2 regions of the Streptomyces sp. NPDC031670 genome follow, and region 2 is predicted to be linked to the other one. Evidence: predicted binding sites of a transcription regulator. Region 2 holds the regulator's gene; the other holds the start of a gene.
What was found. Region 2 encodes HrcA, which represses chaperone genes, less so after heat shock. Its sites were predicted from a motif close to TTNGCACTCNGNNNNNCNGAGTGCNAA; they were not measured.
Positions count from the first base shown of each region.

Region 1 (9,061 bases), on a different contig from region 2:
GCCTCGGCGGGCAGGAGCGTGGCGCGGACCGCGCCCGGGGTGCGGGTGTGCTGGGGGGCGTGCGCCTGCCCGAACCAGAGCACCGCCTCCTTCACATCGCCCCCGTCCGAGATCCACTCCGCCTCGGCCTGCGGCGGGAGCGACTCGTGCGGGATGCCGGGGGCGATCTTCAGGGCGGCGAGCGGTGCCTTCAGGGCCGCGCCGACCGCCCAGGACAGCGGCGGCGAGTAGGCCTCCGGGTCGAAGACGCGCCCGCGTCCGCCGCGCCGCGCCGGGTCCACGAACACCGCGTCCCACCCCGAGGTGTCCACCTCCGTCACATCCGCGCACCGCACCTCGATCAGCTCCGTCAGGCCCAGCGCCGCCGCGTTCGCGCGGGCCACCTCGGCCGTCAGCTCGTCGCGGTCCACCGCGAGGACGGAGATGCCCGCGCGGGCGAGGGCCAGCGCGTCCCCGCCGATGCCGCAGCACAGGTCGGCCACGCCGCGGACCCCCTGGGCGGCGAAGACACGGGCCCGGTAGGCGGCCACCGACGCACGCGTGGACTGCTCGACGCCGTTGGGCGTGAAGAACATCCGGTACGCGTCGTCCGCGCCGAACTTCGCCACCGCGCGCTGCCGCAGCCGCGCCTGGCCGAGGGCGGCCGAGACCAGCTCCGGGGCATGGCTGCGGCGCAGCCGGGTCGCCACCGCCAGCTCCTGGGCCGGGTCGTGGTCGCGCAGCGAGTCCAGCAGGCCCGTGCCCTCGGGGGTGAGCAGGGCGCGGAAGGCGTCGAGGTCGTTCATCCGCCCCATTGTGGGCCAGGCGGGGGACGGCGTGCGCCCGGTGGCGGGTGTCGTCTGCGGTATACCGCCCCGCACTGACAGGATGCGGCGGCATGCAGCTTGTACGACAAAAGGAAGAAAATGGGCGCGCCCTGACGAAAGCCCCCTTCGTTCTCGCCGGACTCCTCGTCGCCGCGCTCGCCGGCGGGTGCGCCACCGGGAACGTCCACGGCGGCGGGCGCGGCAGCAAGGCCGCCGCCGGGCCGCAGGCCTACGACAGCGACGCCGCCCGCGCCCTCGCCGGCTACTCCGGCCACCTCAAGGAGGAGCAGGCCGCCCGGGTGTCCGCCGCCAGGAGGTGGAGGCTGGCCAAGGTGCCGCTGACCCCGCCCGCCCCGCCCGCCGTCAAACCGGAGATCACCAACCGGCCCGGCTTCGAGACCGACGGCGGCGACTCGCTGCCGCCCGTCTTCACGACCGTGCCCACCAAGGACCGGATCGTCTTCCTGACCATCGACGACGGCGCCGAGAAGGATCCCAAACTGCTGAAGATGATGCGGGACCTGCGCATCCCCTACAGCGCCTTCCTCAGCGACTACCTCGTCCGCACCGACTACCCGTACTTCAAGCGCATGCAGGGCCTGGGTGTCACGCTCAACAACCACACGCTCAACCACCGCTATCTGCCCGCGCTCTCCTACGAAGAGCAGCGGCACGAGATCTGCGACCAGCAGGACAAGATCGGCAAGTGGGCGGGCAAGCGGCCCCGGCTCTTCCGGCCGCCGTACGGCAACTACAACGAGGACACCCTGCGCGCGGCCCAGTCCTGCGGGATCAAGGCGGTGCCGCTGTGGGCGGCGGAGGCGTTCCCCGACCACATGGAGTGGCGCGAGTGGGACCGCGACCTGCACCCCGGCGACATCGTGCTCACGCACTTCCGGGGGCGCGAGGACTGGAAGGGCACGATGCCCGACATGATCCGGCAGGTCATGAAGGTCATCACCGACAAGGGGTACGCGGTGGCCAGGCTGGAGGACTACGTATGACCCGCGCGCACCGGCCGCCGGGCGGTCCGCTGACCGGTCTGCTGGCGGTCGGTGCGCTGATGGTGGCGCTGTTCGCGGCGGGCTGTGAGCGCCCCGCCGCCCCGATCGAACGGCTCGGCCGCATGGCGGCGACGAAGGTGACCGACGCCCGGCGCGGCTTCCCGCACCCCGGCGCGCCGCCGGGCCGCAGCCCCTGGCACGTCCACCCCGACGCGCTGCGCACCCCGCCCGCGCCCGGCCCGGCGGCCCCGTCCCGGACCCCGCCACGCCCCCTCTGCTTGGCACTCCGCTTGACCGAGTGCTAACCGCCGTCCTAGTCTCGCTTCTGGCACTCCCCACCGGAGAGTGCCAACACAGCGACGGGCAGGTCCGGCACCCGCGACGACGGATCCACCTGGTCGCCACCTCAGACAGTTAACCCCGTGAGATCTCCGAAGGGGGAGGTCGGATCGTGACGACCGCCAGCTCCAAGGTTGCCATCAAGCCGCTCGAGGACCGCATTGTGGTCCAGCCGCTCGACGCCGAGCAGACCACGGCCTCCGGCCTGGTCATTCCGGACACGGCCAAGGAGAAGCCCCAGGAGGGCGTCGTCCTGGCCGTGGGCCCGGGCCGGATCGAGGACGGCAAGCGCGTCGAACTCGACGTCGCCGTCGGTGACGTCGTGCTCTACAGCAAGTACGGCGGCACCGAGGTGAAGTACAACGGTGACGAGTACCTCGTCCTCTCGGCTCGCGACGTGCTCGCGATCATCGAGAAGTAATTCACCTCGAAGCGAATGCTTCTGAGCTGCGCCCCTGGCCACCCTGCTGACAGCCGGGCGGCGAGGGGCGCAGTTTTCGTATCACCAAGTTTCCGAGAGGGCTGAACCGCTCCCATGGCGAAGATCCTGAAGTTCGACGAGGACGCCCGTCGCGCCCTTGAGCGCGGCGTCAACAAGCTTGCCGACACGGTGAAGGTGACGATCGGCCCCAAGGGCCGCAACGTCGTCATCGACAAGAAGTTCGGCGCCCCCACCATCACCAACGACGGTGTCACCATCGCGCGCGAGGTCGAGCTCGACGACCCGTACGAGAACCTGGGCGCCCAGCTCGTGAAGGAGGTGGCGACCAAGACCAACGACATCGCGGGTGACGGCACCACCACCGCCACCGTGCTGGCCCAGGCGCTGGTCCGCGAGGGTCTGCGCAACGTCGCCGCCGGCGCCTCCCCGGCCGCCCTGAAGAAGGGCATCGACGCCGCCGTCAAGGCCGTCTCGCAGGAGCTGCTCGCCACCGCGCGTCCGATCGACGACAAGTCGGACATCGCCGCCGTGGCCGCGCTCTCCGCGCAGGACCAGCAGGTCGGTGAGCTCATCGCCGAGGCCATGGACAAGGTCGGCAAGGACGGTGTCATCACCGTCGAGGAGTCCAACACCTTCGGCCTGGAGCTGGAGTTCACCGAGGGCATGGCCTTCGACAAGGGCTACCTCTCCCCGTACATGGTCTCCGACCAGGAGCGTATGGAGGCCGTCCTCGACGACCCGTACATCCTGATCAACCAGGGCAAGATCTCCTCGATCCAGGACCTCCTGCCGCTTCTGGAGAAGGTCATCCAGGCCGGCTCCTCCAAGCCGCTCCTGATCATCGCCGAGGACGTCGAGGGTGAGGCCCTCTCCACCCTGGTCGTCAACAAGATCCGCGGCACGTTCAACGCCGTGGCCGTCAAGGCCCCGGGCTTCGGCGACCGCCGCAAGGCGATGCTCCAGGACATGGCCACCCTCACCGGTGCCACCGTCATCGCCGAGGAGGTCGGCCTCAAGCTCGACCAGGCCGGTCTGGACGTGCTGGGCTCCGCCCGCCGTGTGACCGTCACCAAGGACGACACCACGATCGTCGACGGCGGCGGCAACAGCGAGGACGTGGTCGGCCGCGTCGCGCAGATCAAGGCCGAGATCGAGTCCACGGACTCCGACTGGGACCGCGAGAAGCTCCAGGAGCGCCTCGCGAAGCTCGCCGGCGGCGTGTGCGTGATCAAGGTCGGCGCCGCCACCGAGGTGGAGCTGAAGGAGAAGAAGCACCGTCTGGAGGACGCCATCTCCGCGACCCGCGCCGCGGTCGAGGAGGGCATCGTCTCCGGTGGTGGCTCCGCGCTCGTCCACGCCGTCAAGGTCCTGGAGGGCAACCTCGGCAAGACCGGCGACGAGGCCACCGGTGTCGCGGTCGTCCGCCGCGCCGCCGTCGAGCCGCTGCGCTGGATCGCCGAGAACGCCGGCCTGGAGGGTTACGTCATCACCTCCAAGGTCGCCGAGCTCGACAAGGGCCAGGGCTTCAACGCCGCCACCGGCGAGTACGGCGACCTGGTCAAGGCCGGCGTCATCGACCCGGTCAAGGTGACGCGCTCCGCCCTGGAGAACGCCGCCTCCATCGCCTCCCTGCTGCTCACGACCGAGACCCTGGTCGTCGAGAAGCCGGCCGAGGAGGAGGCCGAGGCCGGTCACGGCCACGGTCACGGCCACAGCCACTGACGTGGTGACGCGCTGACGTCGTAAGAAGGTGAAGGCCCCCGTTCCCGCCACCGGCGGGGCGGGGGCCTTTCCCGTACGCCCGTCCGTCACGCCGAGTGGCGCAGCGCGGCCGGGTGCACCGGGTCCGCGAACGGCTTCCCCGAGGCGAACCGCTCCACCTCGTCCAGCGCCAGATCCGCCAACCGGTGCAGCTCGTTGCCGAGCGAACCGGCGATGTGCGGGGTCAGCAGGACGTTGGGCAGGTCGTACAAAGGGCTCTGGGCGCCGGGAAGTTCGGGCTCGGTGACGTCCAGTACGGCGTGCAGGCGCCCCGACAGCAGCTCGCCGAGCAGCGCGGGCCCGTCCACCAGGGAGCCGCGCGCGGTGTTGATCAGGGTCGCCCCGTCCGGCATCGCGGCCAGCTGACGGGCGCCGATCATCCGCTCGGTGGCCGGGAGCCGCGGCGCGTGGACCGAGACGACACTGCTGCGGGCGCACAGCTCGTCCAGCGGGACCGCCTCCACCCCCAGCCGGGCCGCCTCGGCCGCGTCGACGTACGGGTCGTGGAGCAGCACCCGGAAGTCGAAGGGGCGCAGCAGCTCGATCACCCGGCGGCCGATCCGGGAGGCGCCGACAAGGCCGACCGTACGGCGGTAGTTGCCGGTGCCGTCCCCCTCGCGCAGCCAGTCGTGCGGGGCGCGCAGCTCCGCGTACCGCCGGGCCGAGGCCAGCACGCGTTTGCCCGCGAAGAGGATCGCGGCCAGCGTGTACTCGGCGACCGGCAGCGCGTTGGCCGCCGCCGTCGAGGTCACCGCGATGCCCCGCTCCCAGCACGCGTCGGTGATGTGGTGCTTCACCGACCCGGCGGCGTGCACGACGGCCCGCAGCCGGGGCGCCGAGGCCAGTACCCCGGCCGTGAGCGGCGGCGCTCCCCAGCAGGTCAGCAGCACTTCGGCCTCGGCCAGCGCCGCCGCGACGGCCGGCGCGGGCGCCGGGAGTTCATGGGCGACGAGGTACGGGTCGGTCCGGGCGAGCGCGGCGAGACGGCTGCGGTGCCGGTCGGTGAGCAGCCGCTCGGCGATCCCGGGGCCCATGGCGAGGAGGACGGCGGGGCGGTTGTCAGTGGTGGGGTGCATGGTGGAACTCGGGCTCCTCACGGGGGCGTTGTCCATGGGTAACCGGCCGCGGGTCCGTCCGGTCACTTGGCGCTGCCCGCGGTGAGACCGGCCTTCCAGTGCCGCTGGAGGGCGACGAAGGCGGTGACGAGGGGGAGGAGGAAGTTGTTCCGGAAGGGCTTCACCAGGACGGGGATCAGCACCGACCAGCAGCTGTTGACCAGTCCTCCCCGGCCGGCGAGCGGACCACGGCCGAGCTCGTCCTCGACGGCGGCCCCGACCGGGGCGCGCGTCCCGGCCCCGGTCCCGCGCCCACGGAAGGCCGGCCGCTCACTGCGGGCCGTACTTGCGGCCCGTCCGCGAGGTGACCCCGCCCAGCAGTCCGCGCGGGGCCAGCTTCACCACACCCATGAGCGCCTTGTAGCGCGGGTCCGGGATCGACAGCGTCTTCCCGCGCGCGAGGTCGGAGAGCGCGGTCGACACCAGCTTGTCGGCATCCAGCCACATCCAGTTGGGGATGTTGTCGGTGCCCATCCCGGCCCGCTGGTGGAACTCCGTCCGTACGAAGCCGGGGCACAGCGCCATCAGCCGCACCCCCGATCCGGCCAGGTCGCGCGCCGCGCCCTGGGTGAACTGCACGACCCACGCCTTGGACGCGCCATAGGTGCCGCGCGGCACGAACGCGGCGACCGAGGCGACGTTGACGACCCCGCCGCGCCCGCGCTCGCGCATGCCCCCAGTCGCGGCCGACGTCAGCCGCAGCACCGCCTCGATGTGCACCTTCAGCATCTTGAGCTCGTCGTCCATGGACACGTCCAGGTAGCGGCCCTTGTTGCCGAACCCGGCGTTGTTCACCAGCAGGTCGACCGGCTTGCGGCGCTCCGCGAGCCGGGCCTCGACCGACGCGATGCCGTCCTCCGCGGACAGGTCGGCGACCAGCACCTCGACCTCCACGCCGTGCCGGTCGTGCAGCTCGGTGGCCTGCTCCCGCAGCCGCTTGCCGTCGCGGGCCACCACCACCAGATCGTGCCCGTCCCTGGCCAGCCGCCGCGCGAAGGCGGCCCCGATCCCCGCGGTGGCTCCCGTAATCAGTGCAGTCGTCATAGGCGCACGTTAACGTCCCGCGTGTGTCAGCGGTGTGACGGCCCGTGCGCTCAGGAGACCGGCCGGGCGGCCCGCCGCTCCAGGTACCTGCGTACGGCCTCGTGGTCCTCCGCGGGCATCGCCTCGCCCGCCGCCGACGTGCGCGGCAGCAGCTCCCGCTCGGTGGTGAACGCCCGGAACCAGAAGGCCACCGACACCTCGTGCACGGGCCGGTGGACGACCTCGATCGCGTCGCCCGCGCGTATCTCGCCCTCCTCGATCACCCGCAGATACGCACCGGGGGCGCCCGCCCGTGTGAACCGCCTGACCCACCCCTGCTCGCCCAGGGTGCCCGCGAACGTACGGCAGGGAATGCGCGCGCGGGACACCTCCAGGACCACGTCCGGGCCGATCCGCCAGCGCTCGCCGATCCGGGCGTCACTGACGTCCACCCCGCTGGTGGTGAGGTTCTCGCCGAAGATCCCGCCGGGCAGCTCGCGGCCCAGCTCCTTCTCCCAGGCGTCGAGATCCTCGCGCGCGTAGGCGTAGACCGCCTGGTGCTCGCCTCCGTGGTGGCGCTGGTCGCACACGTCGTCGCCCGCGACACCGCTGGCGCCCACACCCCTGGGGCCCGGCCGGAAGATCCCCACCGCGCCCTCCACCGGCCGCTTGCCGATGCCCGTGAGGCCACCCTCGGCATCGGTGTACTCGACGACCCTGGCGCGGCCCACGTTGACAGACAGAAGCTTCATGGCGCGCACGCTAACCCGAGCTCTCTCAAAGCAGCTACTCAATATGCCGCGTTACCCCCAAGTACCCCTTATGCTCGTAAAGTGATCGAGGCCCGTCATCTCCGTGTCCTGCGCGCCGTCGCCGCCACCGGCTCCTTCTCGGCCGCCGCGCGCGAGCTCGGCTGCACCCAGCCCGCCGTCAGCCAGCAGATGAAGGCCCTCGAAGCGTCCGCCGGTACCCCGCTGCTGATCCGCACCGGCCGTGAGACCCGGCTCACCCAGGCCGGCGAGGTCCTGGTGCGCCACGCCTCCGGCATCCTCGCGGGCCTGACCGCCGCCGAGGAGGAGGTCGCGGCCATCGCGGGTCTGCGCGCGGGCCGGGTCCGGCTCGTCTCCTTCCCCAGCGGCTCGTCCACCCTGGTGCCCAGCGCCCTGGCCGCGCTGCGCGCCGCCCATCCCGGCACCCGTGTCTCCCTGGTCGAGGCCGAGCCGCCGCGCTCGGTGGAGATGCTGCGCGACGGCGACTGCGACATCGCGCTGGCCTTCCGGTACGGGGCGGCCACCGCGGAGGAGTGGGACGACCTGGTCGTGCGCCCGCTGCTGATCGACCGCCTGGTCGGCCTGGTCCCCGACGGCCACCGGCTGGCCGGCGGCGGCACGGTCGACATCCGTGAGCTGGCCGACGAGCCGTGGATCGCGGGCTGTCCGCGCTGCCGGCGTCAGCTCGTCGAGGTCTGCGAGGAGGCCGGCTTCACCCCGCGCATCGACTTCGCGACCGACGACTACCCGGCGGTGATCGGGCTGGTCGGGGCCGGCCTCGGGGTCGCGGTGCTGCCGGAGCTGGCGATCTCCTCGGTACGCCCCAAGGGCGCCCGGACGGTCACGGTGGAGCCCGCCGTCGAGCGCGAGATCGTCGCGCTCACCCTGCCCGACCTGGCCCGGGTCCCGGCCGTCGCGGCCACCCTGGACGAGCTGGCGGGAGCCGCCGCCCGCACCTGAGCTTCGGGGCGCCCGGAAGCGCGGCACCGGCGCGGGGCGCACGCCACCCGCGCGGGACACCGCCCCTCAGGTGTGCCACCGCGCCGCGCGCTGCCCGCCGGAACCCGGCGCCACCGGTCGGTGGTGCGTCGGCGGTGTACTGCCCGGGGCTGCGCCATCCGGCGCAGGAACGTTTCTGCGAAAGTGGGTGCGGCCCGGTGCTAGCCGTGCCCCCGGTCGCCCCCCGCGCCCGTCGCCGTCACCAGCCGGTTGCGCGCCCTGCCCATCAGCTCCTCGCGCTCGTCCTCGGTGAGTCCGCCCCACACCCCGTAGGGCTCACGGACCGCCAGGGCGTGGGCGGCGCACTGGGCGCGTACCGGGCAGCGCATGCACACCTCTTTCGCCGAGTTCTCGCGCGCACTCCTGGCCGCGCCGCGTTCGCCCTCCGGGTGGAAGAAGAGGGAGCTGTCGACCCCGCGGCATGCGGCGAGGAGCTGCCAGTCCCACAGATCGGCGTTCGGTCCGGGAAGGCGGGAGAAATCTGCCATTGCTCATATCCCCTTGAAGCCGTGCCTGAGGTGGATGGGCCGGGTACCCCGGATCACTGGGGTGTACCGACGAACGTACATCTACGGTGTAAGTAGATGTAAATATGACTCATTGCGAATCTAGCCACAGACACCAGAAAAAGGGAAGAAAAGCCGCTAAATGGGGCATACCTCCAAGCGAACGACGGGCGACCCGCGATGCGCGCCCGGCGCACACGGCCCCTCACGTAGAGTGCCGAAGGCGCCCGTCCGACCCGTAACTCTTTCGAGTGACCGTCGTTGAGAGTGCGGAGCGGTTGAGAGAACAAGCGCTC
Region 1 is NZ_JBVILC010000010.1:108,436-117,496, forward strand. Features, by position in the region: gene ACZ5ID_RS20400 (THUMP-like domain-containing protein) at 1-785, opposite strand, end outside; gene ACZ5ID_RS20405 (polysaccharide deacetylase family protein) at 878-1,810, shown strand; gene ACZ5ID_RS20410 (hypothetical protein) at 1,807-2,115, shown strand; gene groES (co-chaperone GroES) at 2,262-2,570, shown strand; gene groL (chaperonin GroEL) at 2,685-4,313, shown strand; gene ACZ5ID_RS20425 (hydroxyacid dehydrogenase) at 4,400-5,428, opposite strand; gene ACZ5ID_RS20430 (SDR family NAD(P)-dependent oxidoreductase) at 5,738-6,511, opposite strand; gene ACZ5ID_RS20435 (MOSC domain-containing protein) at 6,562-7,242, opposite strand; gene ACZ5ID_RS20440 (LysR family transcriptional regulator) at 7,324-8,220, shown strand; gene ACZ5ID_RS20445 (WhiB family transcriptional regulator) at 8,421-8,747, opposite strand.
Region 1: the regulator HrcA is predicted to act here: its motif matches at 2,136-2,162, upstream of groES (co-chaperone GroES).

Region 2 (9,061 bases):
CTTGGTTGAAGACCGCGGCGAGTTCGGCGGGTATGCCCTCGTGCGCCTCCTGGAGCCGGACCCCGAAGTCGCCGTCCCGCAGCGCGGTCATCGCCGCCAGCAACGGGCGCAACTCCCGTGCCCGGATCCACTCCCCGCCCTCGGGCGGCACGGCGCTGTCTCTGTTCATCCCGGCCCACTTCAGTGACTCGGTGCTTCTGCGCACGCTCAGTCTGTCACTCTGTCGGTGTCATGAGGTGCGCAATGTGAGAACCGATCAGGAGCCGCACCGTGGGGTCCATTCCAACGCAGCGGGAGAGCGGGAACCGCCCGCCCGGCCCGGTGCCCTCTCCTGGTGCGGCGGAGCGCCGCACCGCGTCCGCCGCCCGCACCAGCCTGCCCGGCGACCCGCTCGCACCGGCCGCCGCCCGCCGCTTCGCGCGCGCCGCCCTCGCCGACTGGACCGCCCAGGGCGCGCCCGGCGCCGGCGAACTGGACGAACGGGCCGCCGACGAGGTGGCGATACTCGTCAACGAACTGGTCACCAACGCCGTGGTGCACGCCGGCACCACCGTCGAGCTGGCCTGCCGGCTGGAGCCGCCCGCCGGGGACGAACCCGCAGCGGTGGTCGTCGAGGTCTCCGACCACCACCCCTCCCGGGTCGTACGCCACGAGCCGCGCGGGGCGCGTGAACCGGGCGCGCCGGAGTACGGGCGGGGGCTGCACCTGGTGGCGACGCTCGCCGAATGCTGGGGGATCACCTACCGGGCCGGCCTCAAGACGGTCTGGGCGCGGCTGCTCCTCGACGCGCGGGACGTCCCGGCGCGCGAGGACGAGCCGGGCGGCGACGACTCGCTCCAGCGCGGACCGCGCTCCGCCGGGACGCCCGCCGCCCCGGCGCACGGGACGCCCCCCGGGCAGGGCCGCGACTGGGTGAACCGGGGCGCCCTGTCCTTCCTGGCGGAGGCGTCCGACCTGCTGGCGGGCCAGTTCGACGAGGACATGATCGCGGCGCTGGCCGGACAGCTCCTGGTGCCCCGGCTCTGCGACTGGTGCGCGATCTGGCTCGACCCGGATGCCGGCGGCCCGGCCGGCGAACCCCGCCTCGCCCGGGTGTGGCACGCCCGCGAGTCCGGGATCGACGAGCTGCGGGCGGTCCTGGAGAAGGACCCGCCCCGGCTGCCGGAGTCGGCGCGCGGCGGCCCGGTCCCGATGCCCTGGCCGGCCCCGCAGGACGACGGCGAGGGGGCGGCGCTCGCGTACCGGATGGTGGCGGGCGGCCGGGCCGTCGGCGTGCTCATGCTGGGGCGGGCCGGAACGGCGCGCATCCCCGACGAGGTCACCGGACTGGTCGAGGACTTCGTGCGCCGGGTGGCGCTGGCGATCGGCGCCGCCCGCCAGTACACCCGCCAGGTCACCATCAGCCGGGTGCTCCAGCGCGGACTGCTGCCGGCGGGCGTCGCGGAGATCCCCGGCGTCGACAGCGCGCTGGTCTACCAGCCCAGCGGCGAGGGCGTGGCGGGCGGCGACTTCTACGACCTGTTCCCCGGCGCCGACGGCCGCTGGTGCTTCGCCCTCGGCGACGTCCAGGGCAGCGGCCCCGAGGCGGCCGTCGTCACCGGCCTGGTGCGGCCCTGGCTGCGGCTGCTGGCCCGCGAGGGGTACGCGGTGCACGACGTCCTCGACCGCCTCAACAAACTGCTCGTCGACGACGGGGTCGAGGCCGCCGAGGCAGCCGCCCGGATGGTCGCGGCGGCGGGCGGCCGGGAGGTGGCCGAGGGCCCGCAGGCCCGCTTCCTCTCCCTGCTGTACGGGGAGCTGGTCCCGGTGCCGCCCGAGAGCGGCGGCGGAGTCCTGTGCACCCTGGCGAGCGCCGGCCACCCGCTGCCGCTGCTGCTGCGCCCCGACGGCTCGGTCCGGGCCGCGGCGGTGCCCCAGGTGCTGGTCGGGGTGGTGGAGGGGGTGGCGTACGAGAGCGAGAGCTTCCGGCTGATGCCCGGTGACACCCTGCTGTGCGTCACGGACGGGGTGACCGAGCGCCGCTCCGGCCGGCGGATGTTCGACGACGGCGACGGGCTCGCGGCGGTGCTCGCCGGGTGCGTGGGCATGACGGCCACGGGGGTCGCGGAGAGCGTCAAGCGGGCGGTGTACGCGTTCGGCACGACCCCGCCGGAGGACGATCTGGCGCTCCTGGTGCTCCAGGCACGCTGAGGGCGTGCCGGGGGCCGCCCGGGGTGGCGGACAATGGGGGCATGCCTTCCGTACTGCCCGATGGTGAGCCCATGCCCGAGGACGGGGCGCTGCCCGGTTCCGCCCTGGAGGGCGCTCGGGAGCGACCGCTCGGCTTCTACCTGCACGTTCCCTACTGCGCCACGCGCTGCGGGTACTGCGACTTCAACACCTACACCGCCACCGAGCTGCGCGGCTCCGGCGGCGTCCTGGCGTCCCGGGACAACTATGCGGCCACCCTGACCGAGGAGATCCGGCTCGCCCGCAAGGTGCTCGGCGACGACCCGCGCCCGGTCCGTACGGTCTTCGTGGGCGGCGGCACCCCGACGCTGCTCCCCGCCGCCGACCTGGTCCGGATGCTCTCGGCGGTACGGGAGGAGTTCGGCCTGGCGGACGACGCGGAGGTGACGACGGAGGCGAACCCCGAGTCGGTGGACCGGGCGTATCTGGAGGAGCTGCGGGCCGGCGGCTTCAACCGGGTCTCCTTCGGCATGCAGAGCGCCAAGCAGCACGTCCTGAAGATCCTCGACCGTACGCACACGCCGGGCCGCCCCGAGGCGTGCGTCGCCGAGGCGCGGGCGGCGGGCTTCGACCACGTCAACCTCGATCTGATCTACGGGACGCCCGGCGAGTCGGACCAGGACTGGCGCGAGACGCTGGCGGCGGCGGTGGGGGCGGGCCCCGACCACATCTCCGCGTACGCCCTGATCGTCGAGGAGGGTACGCAGCTGGCCCGCCGGATCCGCCGGGGCGAGGTCCCGATGACCGACGACGACGTCCACGCGGACCGCTACCTCATCGCGGACTCGGTGCTGGCCGGGGCGGGCTTCCACTGGTACGAGGTGTCGAACTGGGCCACCACGGAAGCGGGCCGCTGTCTGCACAACGAGCTGTACTGGCGGGGCGCCGACTGGTGGGGCGCGGGGCCCGGGGCGCACAGCCACGTCGGGGGCGTGCGGTGGTGGAACGTGAAGCATCCGGGGGCGTACGCGGCGGCGCTGGCGGGTGGGGGGTCGCCGGGGGCTGGGCGTGAGGTCCTCTCGGCGGAGGACCGCCGGGTGGAGCGCATCCTGCTGGAGCTCCGGCTCCGGGAGGGCTGCGAGCTGTCGCTGCTGCGACCGGCGGGGCTGGCGGCGGCGCGGCGGGCCCTGGGGGGCGGGCTGCTGGAGGCGGGGCCGTTCGGGGAGGGGCGGGCGGTGCTGACCCTGCGGGGGCGGTTGCTGGCGGACGGGGTGGTGCGGGATCTGGTGGACTGACCCGTCCCGGGGTGCGGTGTTCGGCTGCGGGTGTGTGGTGGGCTGCGGGTGTGTGGTGGGTTGCTCGCGCAGTTCCCCGCGCCCCTTCAGGGCTTGGATTTTGGCTGCGGGTTCGGTGGGGCCTGGCCGCGCAGTTCCCCGCGCCCCTTTGGGGCCCGGTGTTCGGCTGCGGGTGTGTGGTGGGTTGCTCGCGCAGTTCCCCGCGCCCCTGGGGGGAACGGGGCCCCCGGGGCGCGAGGACCGGGAGGAACTGGGCCGCAGGCCCGTTCCTTGAGGGGCGCGGGGAACTGCGCGACCGGCCCCCACCGGGCCGCAGACGAAGAAGGGCCGGGGCCGAGCCATCCCCCGGAGGGTTCAAGGAAGGGGCGGGGAGGGGGCCGTCACGAAGTCGATCAGTTCCTCCACCCGCCCCAGCAACTCCGGCTCCAGGTCCCGATAACTCCGCACCCCCGCCAGAATCCGCTGCCACGCCGCCCCCGTGTTCACCGGCCAGCCCAGCGCCCGGCACACCCCCGTCTTCCAGTCCTCGCCCCGCGGCACCACCGGCCACCCCGCGATCCCCACGGCCGCCGGCTTCACCGCCTCCCACACGTCGATGTAGGGGTGCCCGGCCACCAGCACGTGTTCACCCGTGACCGCCGCCGCGATCCGGGACTCCTTGGAACCCGGGACCAGGTGGTCGACCAGGACGCCCAGGCGCGCGTCGGGGCCGGGCGCGAACTCCGCGACGATCGCGGGGAGGTCGTCGATACCCGACAGGTACTCGACCACGACGCCCTCGATCCGGAGGTCGTCGCCCCACACCTTCTCCACCAGCTCCGCGTCATGGCGCCCCTCGACGTAGATGCGCCCCGCGCGCGCCACCCGCGCCCGCGCCCCCGGGACCGCCACGGAGCCCGAGGCGGTGCGCGCCGGGCGCGAGGGCGTGGGCGCGGGCGGGCGTACCAGCGTGACCACCTTCCCCTCCAGCAGGAACCCCCGGGCCGCCAGCGGGAACACACGCTGCTTGCCGAAGCGGTCCTCCAGCGTCACCGTCCCCGCCTCGCAGCGGAGCACCGCCCCGCAGAACCCGGTCGTCACCTCCTCGACGACCAGATCGAGCTCGGCAGGCACCTCGGGGGCCGGGGACCCCTTCTTCCAGGGCGGAGTCAGGTCCGGGCTGTAGCTGCGCATTCTGATGAGAATACGGGCGGTCCATGTGCCCATATGGGTGTACGCCGTTACGACACGCCGAACTCTCCCGCGAGCCGGGCCCGCTGGGCCCGTACGAACGCCGCGTCCACCACCGCCCCGTGCCCCGGCACGTACACCGCGTCCTCGCCGCCCAGGTCCAGCAGCCGGTCGAGGGCGGCGGGCCAGTGGGTGCGGACCGCGTCCGGTCCCGCCTGCGGCTCGCCGGACTCCTCGACCAGGTCGCCGCAGAAGACGATCTCGGGCGAGCCGGGGGTGCCGGGGACCAGCAGGGCCAGGTCGTGGCCGGTGTGCCCGGGGCCCACGTTCGCCAGCAGCACCTGCCGCCCGCCCAGCTCCAGCGTCCATTCGCCCGACACGAAGTGCTGCGGGCGCACCAGCAGGTCCGCCGCCTCGGCGGCCCGCGCGGCCGGCACGCCGTGCGCGACGGCGTCGGTCCGCAGGGCGTCCCCGTCCAGGACCCGGTCGATCCCCACCGCCCCGTACACCTGGGCCCCCGAGAACGCGGCCGTGCCGAGCACATGGTCGAAGTGGGGATGGCTGAGTGCGATATGCGTCACCCGGCGCCCGAGCAGCGCCTGCGCCTGGGCGCGCAGCTCGGCGCCCTCGCGCACGGTCGAGCCCGTGTCGTACAGCAGGACCGCGTCCTCGCCCGCGACCAGGCCCGCCGTCGCGTCCCACCCCGGCAGCCGGCGGCGGCCCACGCCGTCGCCCAGCCGCTCCCAGCCGAACTCTTCCCAACGGACGTCCATGACGTGACGCTATCCCGGGGCGGCCGGGGGCGGTGTTCGAGCGCGCCGCGAGCGTCATGGGCGCCCGCCCTTGCTAGGGGTGTACCGGTCGGCCGTACACTGGCCGGGGATCGCTGGCACTCGAACGCGCAGAGTGCCAGGACAGAGCGCCCAGGGACGACAGCTGGAGGTGTGCGCGGTGCTCAGTGAACGCAGACTCGAAGTCCTGCGCGCGATCGTCCAGGACTACGTCGGGACCGAGGAGCCGGTGGGCTCGAAGGCCCTGACCGAGCGGCACAAGCTGGGCGTCTCGCCGGCGACCGTGCGCAACGACATGGCCGTGCTGGAGGAGGAGGGCTTCATCGCCCAGCCCCACACCAGCGCCGGCCGTATCCCCACGGACAAGGGCTACCGGCTGTTCGTCGACCGGCTCGCGGGCGTCAAGCCGCTGTCGTCGCCGGAGCGGCGCGCCATCCAGAACTTCCTGGACGGCGCCGTCGACCTCGACGACGTGGTGGCGCGCACGGTGCGGCTGCTGGCGCAGCTGACCCGGCAGGTCGCCGTCGTGCAGTACCCGTCGCTGACACGGTCCACCGTGCGGCACGTGGAGCTGCTGTCGCTGGCACCGGCCCGGCTGATGCTGGTGCTCATCACGGACACCGGGCGGGTCGAGCAGCGGATGGTCGACTGCCCGGCGCCGTTCGGCGAGACCTCACTGGCGGATCTGCGGGCCCGGCTCAACAGCCGGGTGGTGGGGCGCCGCTTCGCGGACGTCCCGCAGCTGGTGCAGGATCTCCCGGAATCCTTCGAGCCGGAGGACCGAGGAACCGTTTCGACGGTGCTCGCCACCCTGCTCGAAACCCTGGTGGAGGAGACCGAGGAGCGGCTGATGATCGGCGGCACCGCCAATCTCACCCGCTTCGGACACGACTTCCCCCTGACCATCCGGCCGGTGCTGGAGGCGCTGGAGGAGCAGGTCGTGCTCCTCAAGCTGCTCGGCGAGGCCAAAGAATCGGGCATGACCGTACGAATCGGGCATGAGAACGCCCACGAAGGACTGAACTCCACGTCCGTCGTCTCGGTCGGCTACGGTTCGGGCGGCGAAGCCGTCGCGAAACTCGGCGTGGTCGGACCGACCCGCATGGATTACCCCGGAACGATGGGAGCGGTACGCGCAGTGGCACGTTACGTCGGACAGATCCTGGCGGAGTCGTAAGTGGCCACGGACTACTACGCCGTACTGGGCGTACGCCGCGATGCATCGCAGGACGAGATCAAGAAGGCGTTCCGGCGCCTGGCGCGTGAACTCCACCCGGATGTGAATCCGGACCCGAAGACGCAGGAGCGCTTCAAGGAGATCAACGCCGCCTACGAGGTCCTCTCGGACCCGCAGAAGAAGCAGGTCTACGACCTCGGCGGGGACCCCCTGTCGTCCTCCGGCGGCGGTGGCGCCGGCGGCTTCGGCGCGGGCGGCTTCGGGAACTTCTCGGACATCATGGACGCGTTCTTCGGCAACGCGGCGCAGCGCGGGCCCCGTTCGCGCACCCGTCGCGGCCAGGACGCCATGATCCGGCTGGAGATCGACCTCAACGAGGCGGCCTTCGGTACGACCAAGGACATCCAGGTCGACACGGCGGTCGTCTGTACGACCTGCTCGGGCGAGGGCGCCGCACCCGGCACCTCGGCGCAGACGTGTGACATGTGCCGCGGCCGTGGCGAGGTCTCCCAGGTCACCCGCTCCTTCCTCGGCCAGGTCATGACCTCCCGCCCCTGCCCCCAGTGCCAGGGCTTCGGGACCGTCGTGCCCACGCCGTGCCCGGAGTGCGCCGGTGACGGCCGCATCCGCTCGCGCCGTACGCTCACGGTCAAGATCCCGGCCGGTGTCGACAACGGCACCCGGATCCAGCTCGCGGGCGAGGGCGAGGTCGGCCCCGGCGGCGGCCCCGCCGGTGATCTGTACGTGGAGATCCACGAGCTCAACCACGACGTCTTCCAGCGTCGTGGCGACGATCTGCACTGCACGGTGACGATCCCCATGACGGCGGCGTCGCTCGGCACGAAGGTGCCGCTGCAGACGCTGGACGGCATGGAGGAGGTGGACATCCGTCCCGGCACGCAGTCGGGCCAGTCCATCCCGCTGCACGCGCGCGGTGTGACGCATCTGCGGGGCGGCGGGCGGGGTGATCTGATCGTCCACGTCGAGGTCATGACGCCGACGAAGCTGGACCCCCAGCAGGAGGACCTGCTGCGCCAGCTGGCGAAGCTGCGCGGCGAGGAACGCCCGACGGGTCAGTTCCAGCCAGGGCAGCAGGGCCTGTTCTCCCGGCTGAAGGACGCGTTCAACGGCCGGTGAGGGGTTCCCTCTCGGGGGGCCTCGGCTCGCGGTTCGGCTGCGGGTGCGTGGGGGCTGGTCGCGCAGTTCCCCGCGCCCCTGTTCGGCCCGCAGATGAAAAGGGCCCGGGGGCGAAGCCTTCGGTGGGCCGGGGCGATTCGGTGCCTGGGCGGGCCCGTGGCACGATGCGGGCATGGCTTTGACCGATCTCTGCCGGTATCCGATCGTGCAGGCTCCCATGGCCGGTGGCGTCTCCGCCCCCGGCCTTGCCGCCGCGGTCTGCGAGGCCGGCGGACTCGGGTTCCTGGCCGCCGGGTACAAGACGGCCGACGGCATGTACCAGGAGATCAAGCAGCTGCGCGGGCTCACCGGGCGCCCCTTCGGGGTCAACCTGTTCATGCCGCAGCCGCCGCACACCGACCCGGCCGTCATCGAGGTGTACCGCAACCAGCTCGCGGGCGAGGCCACCTGGTACGAGACGCCGCTCGGCGACGCCGACTCCGGCGGCGACGACGGCTACGAGGCCAAGCTGGCCATCCTGCGCGAGGACCCCGTCGCGGCCGTCTCGTTCACCTTCGGCTGCCCCGAGCGCGAGGTGCTCGCCGCGTTCGCCGCCCTCGGCACGTACACCGTCGTCACCGTGACCACCCCCGACGAGGCGCTGGCCGCCCAGGTCGCCGGGGCCGACGCCGTCTGCGTCCAGGGGACAGAGGCCGGCGGCCACCAGTCGACGCACCGCGACGACCCCCAGGCCGACGGCTCGGGGCTCGGGCTGCTGACGCTGATCACCCAGGTCCGCGAGAGCGTGACGCTGCCGATCGTCGCGGCCGGCGGCCTGATGCGCGGCGCCCAGATCGCGGCGGTGCTCGCGGCGGGCGCGGACGCGGCGCAGCTCGGTACGGCGTTCCTGGCCTGCCCGGAGTCCGGCGCGCACGCCCTGCACAAGCAGGCCCTGACCAACCCCCTCTTCGTCCGTACGGAGCTGACGCGGGCGTTCTCCGGACGCCCGGCCCGCGGCCTGGTCAACCGGTTCATGCGCGAGCACGGGCCGTACGCCCCGGCCGCCTACCCCCAGGTGCACCAGATCACCGCCGGGCTGCGGCGGGCCGCCGCGGCGGCCGGCGACGCCCAGGGCATGGCGCTGTGGGCGGGGCAGGGGCACCGGCTGGCACGGGCACTGCCCGCCGGACAGCTGGTGGGGGTCCTGGCGGAGGAAATGGACGCGTCGCTGGCCACGCTGGCCGCCGCGGCGAGAAACCGAAACACATGAGGAGCACGTCATGACCGCCCCGGTCTTCGTCGTCGACCGTTTCACCGAGTCCGGGCCGGGCGGCCGGTACGTC
Region 2 is NZ_JBVILC010000022.1:72,189-81,249, forward strand. Features, by position in the region: partial or broken gene ACZ5ID_RS30485 (HAMP domain-containing protein) at 1-91, opposite strand, end outside; gene ACZ5ID_RS30490 (SpoIIE family protein phosphatase) at 271-2,190, shown strand; gene hemW (radical SAM family heme chaperone HemW) at 2,232-3,464, shown strand; gene ACZ5ID_RS30500 (DUF3097 domain-containing protein) at 3,819-4,637, opposite strand; gene ACZ5ID_RS30505 (MBL fold metallo-hydrolase) at 4,685-5,407, opposite strand; gene hrcA (heat-inducible transcriptional repressor HrcA) at 5,586-6,602, shown strand; gene dnaJ (molecular chaperone DnaJ) at 6,603-7,739, shown strand; gene ACZ5ID_RS30520 (nitronate monooxygenase) at 7,912-8,988, shown strand; gene ACZ5ID_RS30525 (16S rRNA (uracil(1498)-N(3))-methyltransferase) at 8,999-9,061, shown strand, end outside.